Linked DNA regions of Kaistia algarum. The protein of the gene in region 2 interacts with the protein of the main gene of each other region in a pairwise test. Links are inferred from orthologs where the notes say so. Each region holds a gene or a part of one and is shown on either strand. Other genes may lie near its edges.

Region 1 (3,273 bases), on a different replicon or contig from region 2:
CGACACGCTGTCGCCGCGCGAGTTCCGCGCCGGTTATGCCGAAGTCGCGAAATACGGCTTGATCGATGATCCGGGCTTCTTCGCCTGGCTGGAAGCGAACTGGCGCGGTATCTTCGCCGGCGGACCGGAGCGCGAGCATGCGGTGGCGACGAGCTGCCGCGCCAAGGCCAAGGTTGTCGCCGCCGACGAGCACGAGACCGGCGAACGGGCGCTGCTCAATCTCGGCCACACCTTCGGCCATGCGCTCGAGGCGGCCACGCATTATTCGCAGCGGCTCGTCCATGGCGAGGGAGTCTCGATCGGCATGGTCCTGGCGCATCGCTTCTCGGCGCGGATGAACCTCTGCTCGCCCGATGACGGCCGCCGCGTCGCCGCGCATCTCGCCCTGGTCGGCCTGCCGACGGAGCTCGCCGATATTCCGGGCGAACTCCCTGACGCCGACGGGCTGATGGCGCTGATCGCGCAGGACAAAAAGGTCTCGCGCGGCACGCTGACTTTCATCCTGACGCGCGGAATCGGCGAGGCCTTCATCGCCAAGGATGTCCCGCCAGCCGAAGTTCGGGCATTCTTGGCGGAGACGCTGGCAGCGTAGCTTCGCCCGCAGCTTGTAAAGGACCTTGCGTCCTCTAGAGTGGCCGCGCCGCTTGGAACGGGGGAACGATCGTGCTCGACATATTGAGCCTATTCTTCGGCAACCGGATCGATCTTCCCGGCCATATCGGCTTCCTGCTGTTGGCCGTCTCGCTGTTCCTCACCAACATCTTCTGGCTGCGCGTTTTCCTGATCCTTGGTTTCGCGTTCGAGATCGTCTATTTCTCGCTGGCGGAGACGCCGCTCTATACCGGCATCGCCTATAATTTCCTGTTCATCCTGATCAATCTCTACCGCCTTCACGCGCTGGACAAGGCGCGGCGCATGGTGAACGCGGCGAGCGGCGGCGATCTCCTGCGCAAGGGCATTTCGGATCTCGACGATGAGCATCTGGCGCGATTGGTCGAGTTCGGCGAGGCCTTCGACCTCGAACCGGGCGCGGTGCTGACGATTCAGGGCGAGCCGGTCGAGGCCTTCTATCTGCTTACTGAAGGACAGGCGGTGGTCGATGTCTCCGGCAAGCGCGTCGGCCAGCTTCGGGCCGGCGAGTTCGTCGGCGAGATTTCGTTTCTCGCCAATGCCCCGGCGACGGCGACGGTACGGGCCGCGACCGAGCTTTCCGTGATCGCGCTCGACAGCGCCAAGCTGAAGGCCGCCGGCCGCGAGGATCCGGCGATCGCCGCCGCGATCTACCATGTCATCGGCAATGCGCTGGCGCGGAAGCTGATCGCGACCAATCGCCGGCATGCCATGGAGACCGGGCGGCCGGGTTGAGGTTCAGGCCGGCGCCTTTGCCTCGATGGCGAGCGCATGGACGCCGGCAGCGAGTTCATCCGCCAGCAGAGCGTTGATCGCGCGGTGCATGTCGATGCGGCTCTTGCCGCGGAAGGCGTTTGTGGTGATGCGGACGCGGTAATGTGTCTCGCCGCCGGGCCTAGCACCCGCATGGCCCTTGTGGAGATGCGATTCGTCGATCACATCTAGGCTCTCTGGCGCCAGGGCGTCGCCGAGCCGCTTGGCGATCCGCTCTTTGGTATTCATCCGCACACCCTCTTTCACTCCAACTGGATCACCGCCTTGTTCGGGCGGTGGCTGGCTAGCATAATCCTTCGATGAAGCTCGATTCAAAACTCTTCGACCGGATCCGGATCAAGCGGGCCGACAGCACGCTGGTGGAGGAAGCTCCCCATCGCTGCGGCTGGGCGGGCTGTGACCGCCCGGGCACGCATCGCGCGCCGATGGGCCGTGGCCGCGAGGGCAAGTTTCACCATTTCTGCATCGACCACGTTCGGCTCTACAACAAGTCGTACAATTATTTCTCCGGCATGGGCGACGAGCAGATCGCCGCCTACCAGAAGGATTCGCTGACCGGCCATCGCCCGACCTGGACGATGGGCGTCAACAGCGCTGGCGAGCAGAAGGAGCGTGTGCGAAGCCATGCGACGCGCGACTGGAGTGGCGGAATCCGCGATCCTTTCGATATGTTCCAGGGCGCCGGCACGGTGCATGAGCCGGAGGCGGCGCCGAAACGGCATCTGAAGGCGCTGGAGCGCAAATCCTTCGACACGCTCGAACTGGAAGGCTCGGAGAGCCAGAGCGATATCAAGGCGCGCTACAAGGCGCTGGTGAAGCTCTATCATCCAGACGCCAATGGCGGCGACCGGTCCTTCGAAGACAAGCTCCGGGAGATCATCCAGGCGTATAACTTCCTCAAGGCGGCCGGCTTCTGCTAGGACGCTCGCGCCGGACCGGGTGGATGGATAGCCGGCACGCGTCAAGAAAACGCGGCTGAACGAAGAGAACGGGCATCTTTAGCGATTCAACGAAGCGCCGAAATGCTCTAGAACGTCGGTTTGGACGCCATTCCCATTCGCGGATTGGACCTTCCCCTCCAGGAACCGACCGCAAGCGTTCCCATGGAACGCGACGGAGCCAATATGACTGAAACGACGATCGATCGTGCCTCTCTCCCCGATACCGAGATCTCGGTGCGGGATGTGTTCGGCATCGATTCCGACCTCAAGGTCCCCGCCTTTTCCGCGGCCAACGAGCATGTCCCGGAATCGGATCCCGACTATCTCTTCGACCGGACCACGACGCTCGCCATTCTTGCCGGCTTCGCGCGCAACCGCCGCGTCATGGTCACCGGCTATCACGGCACGGGCAAGTCGACCCATATCGAGCAGGTCGCCGCGCGCCTCAACTGGCCGTGCATCCGCGTCAATCTCGACAGCCATATCAGCCGCATCGACCTGATCGGCAAGGACGCGATCGTCATCAAGGATGGGCTGCAGGTCACCGAGTTCCGTGACGGCATTCTGCCCTGGGCCTACCAGCATAATGTCGCGCTCGTGTTCGATGAATATGACGCCGGCCGTCCGGACGTGATGTTCGTCATCCAGCGCGTCCTGGAATCCTCGGGCCGCCTGACGCTGCTTGACCAGAATCGCGTCATCCGCCCGCATCCGGCCTTCCGCCTGTTCTCCACCGCTAATACGGTCGGCCTCGGCGACACGTCCGGCCTTTATCACGGCACGCAGCAGATCAATCAGGCGCAGATGGATCGCTGGTCCATCGTCACGACGCTGAACTATCTGCCGCATGACAATGAGGTCGGCATCGTCGTCTCCAAGGCGAAGCACTTCGCCGATCCGAAGGGCAAGGCGCTGGTCGGCCGCATGG
Region 2 (3,098 bases):
GGGCTGGCGCTGGATCGGCAGGGGCAAGGCTCATGATCGCGGCACCGCGAGGTCGGCGAGATGCAGGACGCCGAGCGGCCTGCCGTCGGGACCGACCACCCCCAGCTTGTCGACGCCGCGCGACACCAGCAGCGACAGCGCCTGGCGCAGGCTCGTGGACGCCGCGACCGGCTCGCCCGGCGCCGTCTCCCCGGGGCGCAGGCGCTCGGCGACGGTCTCGATGGCCAGCAGCTTGATGCCGATGTCTTCGCGGCCCACGAAATCGGCGACAAAATCGTTGGCTGGCCGGGTCAGGATCTCGCGCGGGGTTCCGGTCTGCGCAATCCGGCCGCCTTCGAGAATTACGATGCGCGAGGCCAGCCGCACCGCCTCGTCCATGTCGTGCGTGACGAGGACGATGGTCGTTCCCGATCCCGCGTGGATGCGGAGCATTTCGGCCTGCAGCGTATCGCGGGTCACCGGATCGAGCGCGCCGAACGGCTCGTCCATCAGGAGGATCTGAGGGTCAGCTGCCAGCGCCCGTGCCACGCCGACGCGCTGCTGCTGACCGCCCGATAGGTGGTGCGGATAGCGGGCGCGATAGGTTTCGGGGTCGAGGCCGAGGAGGGTGAGGAGTTCGGTGACGCGGTCGCGGATACGCGCCTTTGGCCATTTCAGCAGCTTCGGCACCGTCGCGATATTCTCCTCCACCGTCCGGTGCGGAAAGAGGCCGATGGACTGAATGGCGTAGCCCATGCGGCGGCGCAGTTCCTCGATCCGGAACGACCGGATCTCTTCGCCGGCGAAGAGGATGCGGCCGCGGTCGTGCTCGATCAGGCGGTTGATCATCTTCAGCGTCGTCGTCTTGCCGGAGCCGGACGGGCCGATCAGCACGCAGAACTCGCCGGCCTCGATCTTGAGAGAAAGATCGTCGACGGCGGCAAACTCGCCATAATGCTTGCCGACATGTTCGAACTCGATCATGCGGCGTTCCTCCTCATCATCGATATGGCGAGCTTCAGCAGGACATCGGCGGCAACGGCGAGCGCGACCAGCGGCACGACGCCGAGCAGCACCAGATCGAGAGCGCTCGCCGCGAGGCCCTGAAAGATGATGGCGCCGAGGCCGCCGGCGCCGATGAGGGCGGCGACCGCCGTCATGCCGACCGCCTGGACTACCGTGACGCGCAGCCCCGCCAGCAGCACGGGCAAAGCGAGCGGCGCCTGGACGCTGCGGAAAATCTGGCCGCGCGTCATGCCCATTCCAGTGGCGGCATCGACGGCGGAAACGGGAACCTGTTCGAGCCCCGCCGCGGTACTCCGCGCGATCGGCAGCAGCGAATAAAGCGTCAGCGCGATGATCGCCGGGGTCGCACCAATGCCGGAAATGCCGAGCGCTCCCAGCGCTGGGGCGATCGCGACGAGGCCGGAGAGCGGCGCGATCAGCAGGCCGAAGAGGGCGATGGAGGGGATCGTCTGGATGACGTTCAAGACGGCGAAGAGCGGGCCTCGCAGGCGGGCGCTCCGAAAGGCGGCGATGCCGAGCGGGATGCCGATGAGAAGCGTCGGAACAAGCGTCGCGCCCACGATCTGGATGTGGCGGAGGACCGCCTCGGCGAAGACTTCGCGGCGATTGGCATATTCCTTGAGGATGGAAAGGCTGTCGGCGCCGCCCAAGAAAAGCACGGCGAGCGTCGGCAGCGTCAGCGCCAGGCCGGCCGCGAGCCTTGCGGCGGGAGAAAGACCCAGGCGCTGCATCGCGTCGGCCGCGATCAGGACAGTCGCCGCCTCCAGGATCCAGAACGCGCCGCCGAAGGAGGTTCGCGCCGCTGGCGCAGCCGGATCGAACAGCCGAAGCGCGGCGTCGCCGGCAAGCCAGAGCAAGGAGGCCGCGAGGATCGCGGCCGCAAGCGCCACGGCGAGGTGAAGCCCGCGTCGTCCCGGCATGAAGATGCCGACGAGGATCACCACCGCCGGAGCGAAGGCGACGATACGGCCGCCCTCAATGATGACGCCCCACGGCACGGGCTGGCCGGAGAGGAGCCGATTGGGCGAACGCGACAGGAAGTCGAGCGCAACGGCTCCGATGAGGCCGATGGCGACGAGGAGGAGACGGACCCGGTTCAGCCGCGGCTCCGCCTCGCCCTGATCACCTTCGACTTCGCCAGCCGGCTCCGATGCGGATCGCATCGAACCCTACCGCCTATTTCAGCAATCCCTTCGACTTCAGATAGTCCGTCGCGACCTGCTTCGGATCGAGGCCGTCGACCGCAATCTTGGCGTTGAGGCTCTGCAGCGCCGGGCCGTCCAGCGTCTGGAAGACGGGCGCCAGAAGGTCGGCGATCTGCGGATAGTCCTTCAGCACGGCCTCACGAATGATCGGCGCGGGCGCATAGACTGGTTGGACGCCCTTGTCGTCGGCGAGCGCAATGAGGCCGAGCGCGGCGAGCGCACCATCCGTGCCATAAGCGAGAGAGCCGTTGACGCCCGAGGTCTGCTCGGCGGCCGCCTTGATGAAGGTCGTGGTGTCACCGCCGGCCAGCGTCACGATCTGGTCGGATCCGAGCTTGAATCCATAAGCTGTCTGGAAGGCCGGCAGGGCAGCAGGGCTTTCGACGAACTCCGCCGAAGCTGCCATCTTGAAGGTGCCGCCCCCATTGATCCAGGTCGCGAACTGCTCCAGCGACGCCAGCTGGTTGGCGTCGGCCACGTCCTTGCGGATGGCGATCACCCAGGTGTTGTCGGCCGGGGCGGGCGTCAGCCAGACAATCTTGTTGGCGTCGAAGTCGAGCTGCTTGACCTTCTCGTAGCCTTCTTTCGCATTCTTCCAGACCGGATCGCTGTCGACCGAGAAGAAGAAGGCGCCATTGCCCGTATATTCGGGATAGATGTCGATCTCGCCGGCCGTGATCGCGCCGCGCACGATCTTGGTATTGCCGAGCGACACCTTGTTCACCGTCGGGATGCCGTTCGCATCGAGCACGGCGATAATGATGTTGCCGAGAAGCGACCCCTCGGTATCGATCTTGGAGCCGACTTTGACGGGTTCGGCTGCGAAAGTCGCGGAAGGAATGGCCAGCGGTAGCCCGGCGGCCAGCGTGATCGCGGCCGCGAGGAGCG

The links.
Region 1: the proteins of OSH05_RS18520 (region 2) and OSH05_RS11485 interact in binary tests that used the Escherichia coli proteins (3 or more experiments, as listed by UniProt). The link is inferred for Kaistia algarum from one-to-one orthologs.

What each region holds. Positions count from the first base shown.
Region 1 is NZ_JAPKNJ010000001.1:2,383,321-2,386,593, forward strand. What follows is about bases 1-2,958. They hold OSH05_RS11485 (BolA family protein), read right to left. Parts: upstream 1,633-2,958; coding sequence 1,369-1,632; downstream 1-1,368. Other genes in these bases: aroB (3-dehydroquinate synthase), read left to right, coding at 1-592; OSH05_RS11480 (Crp/Fnr family transcriptional regulator), read left to right, coding at 664-1,365; OSH05_RS11490 (J domain-containing protein), read left to right, coding at 1,704-2,324; cobS (cobaltochelatase subunit CobS), read left to right, coding at 2,529-2,958. In the rest of the region: more of cobS, read left to right, coding at 2,959-3,273. UniProt on the Escherichia coli protein: Transcriptional regulator that plays an important role in general stress response. Has many effects on cell morphology, cell growth and cell division. Acts by regulating the transcription of many genes, including dacA (PBP-5), dacC (PBP-6), ampC and mreB.
Region 2 is NZ_JAPKNJ010000003.1:39,351-42,448, forward strand. The notes cover bases 65-2,847. They hold OSH05_RS18520 (ABC transporter permease), read right to left. Parts: upstream 2,169-2,847; coding sequence 960-2,168; downstream 65-959. Other genes in these bases: OSH05_RS18515 (ABC transporter ATP-binding protein), read right to left, coding at 65-963; osmF (glycine betaine ABC transporter substrate-binding protein OsmF), read right to left, coding at 2,182-2,847. Also shown: OSH05_RS18510 (ABC transporter permease), read right to left, coding at 1-34; more of OSH05_RS18515, read right to left, coding at 31-64; more of osmF, read right to left, coding at 2,848-3,098.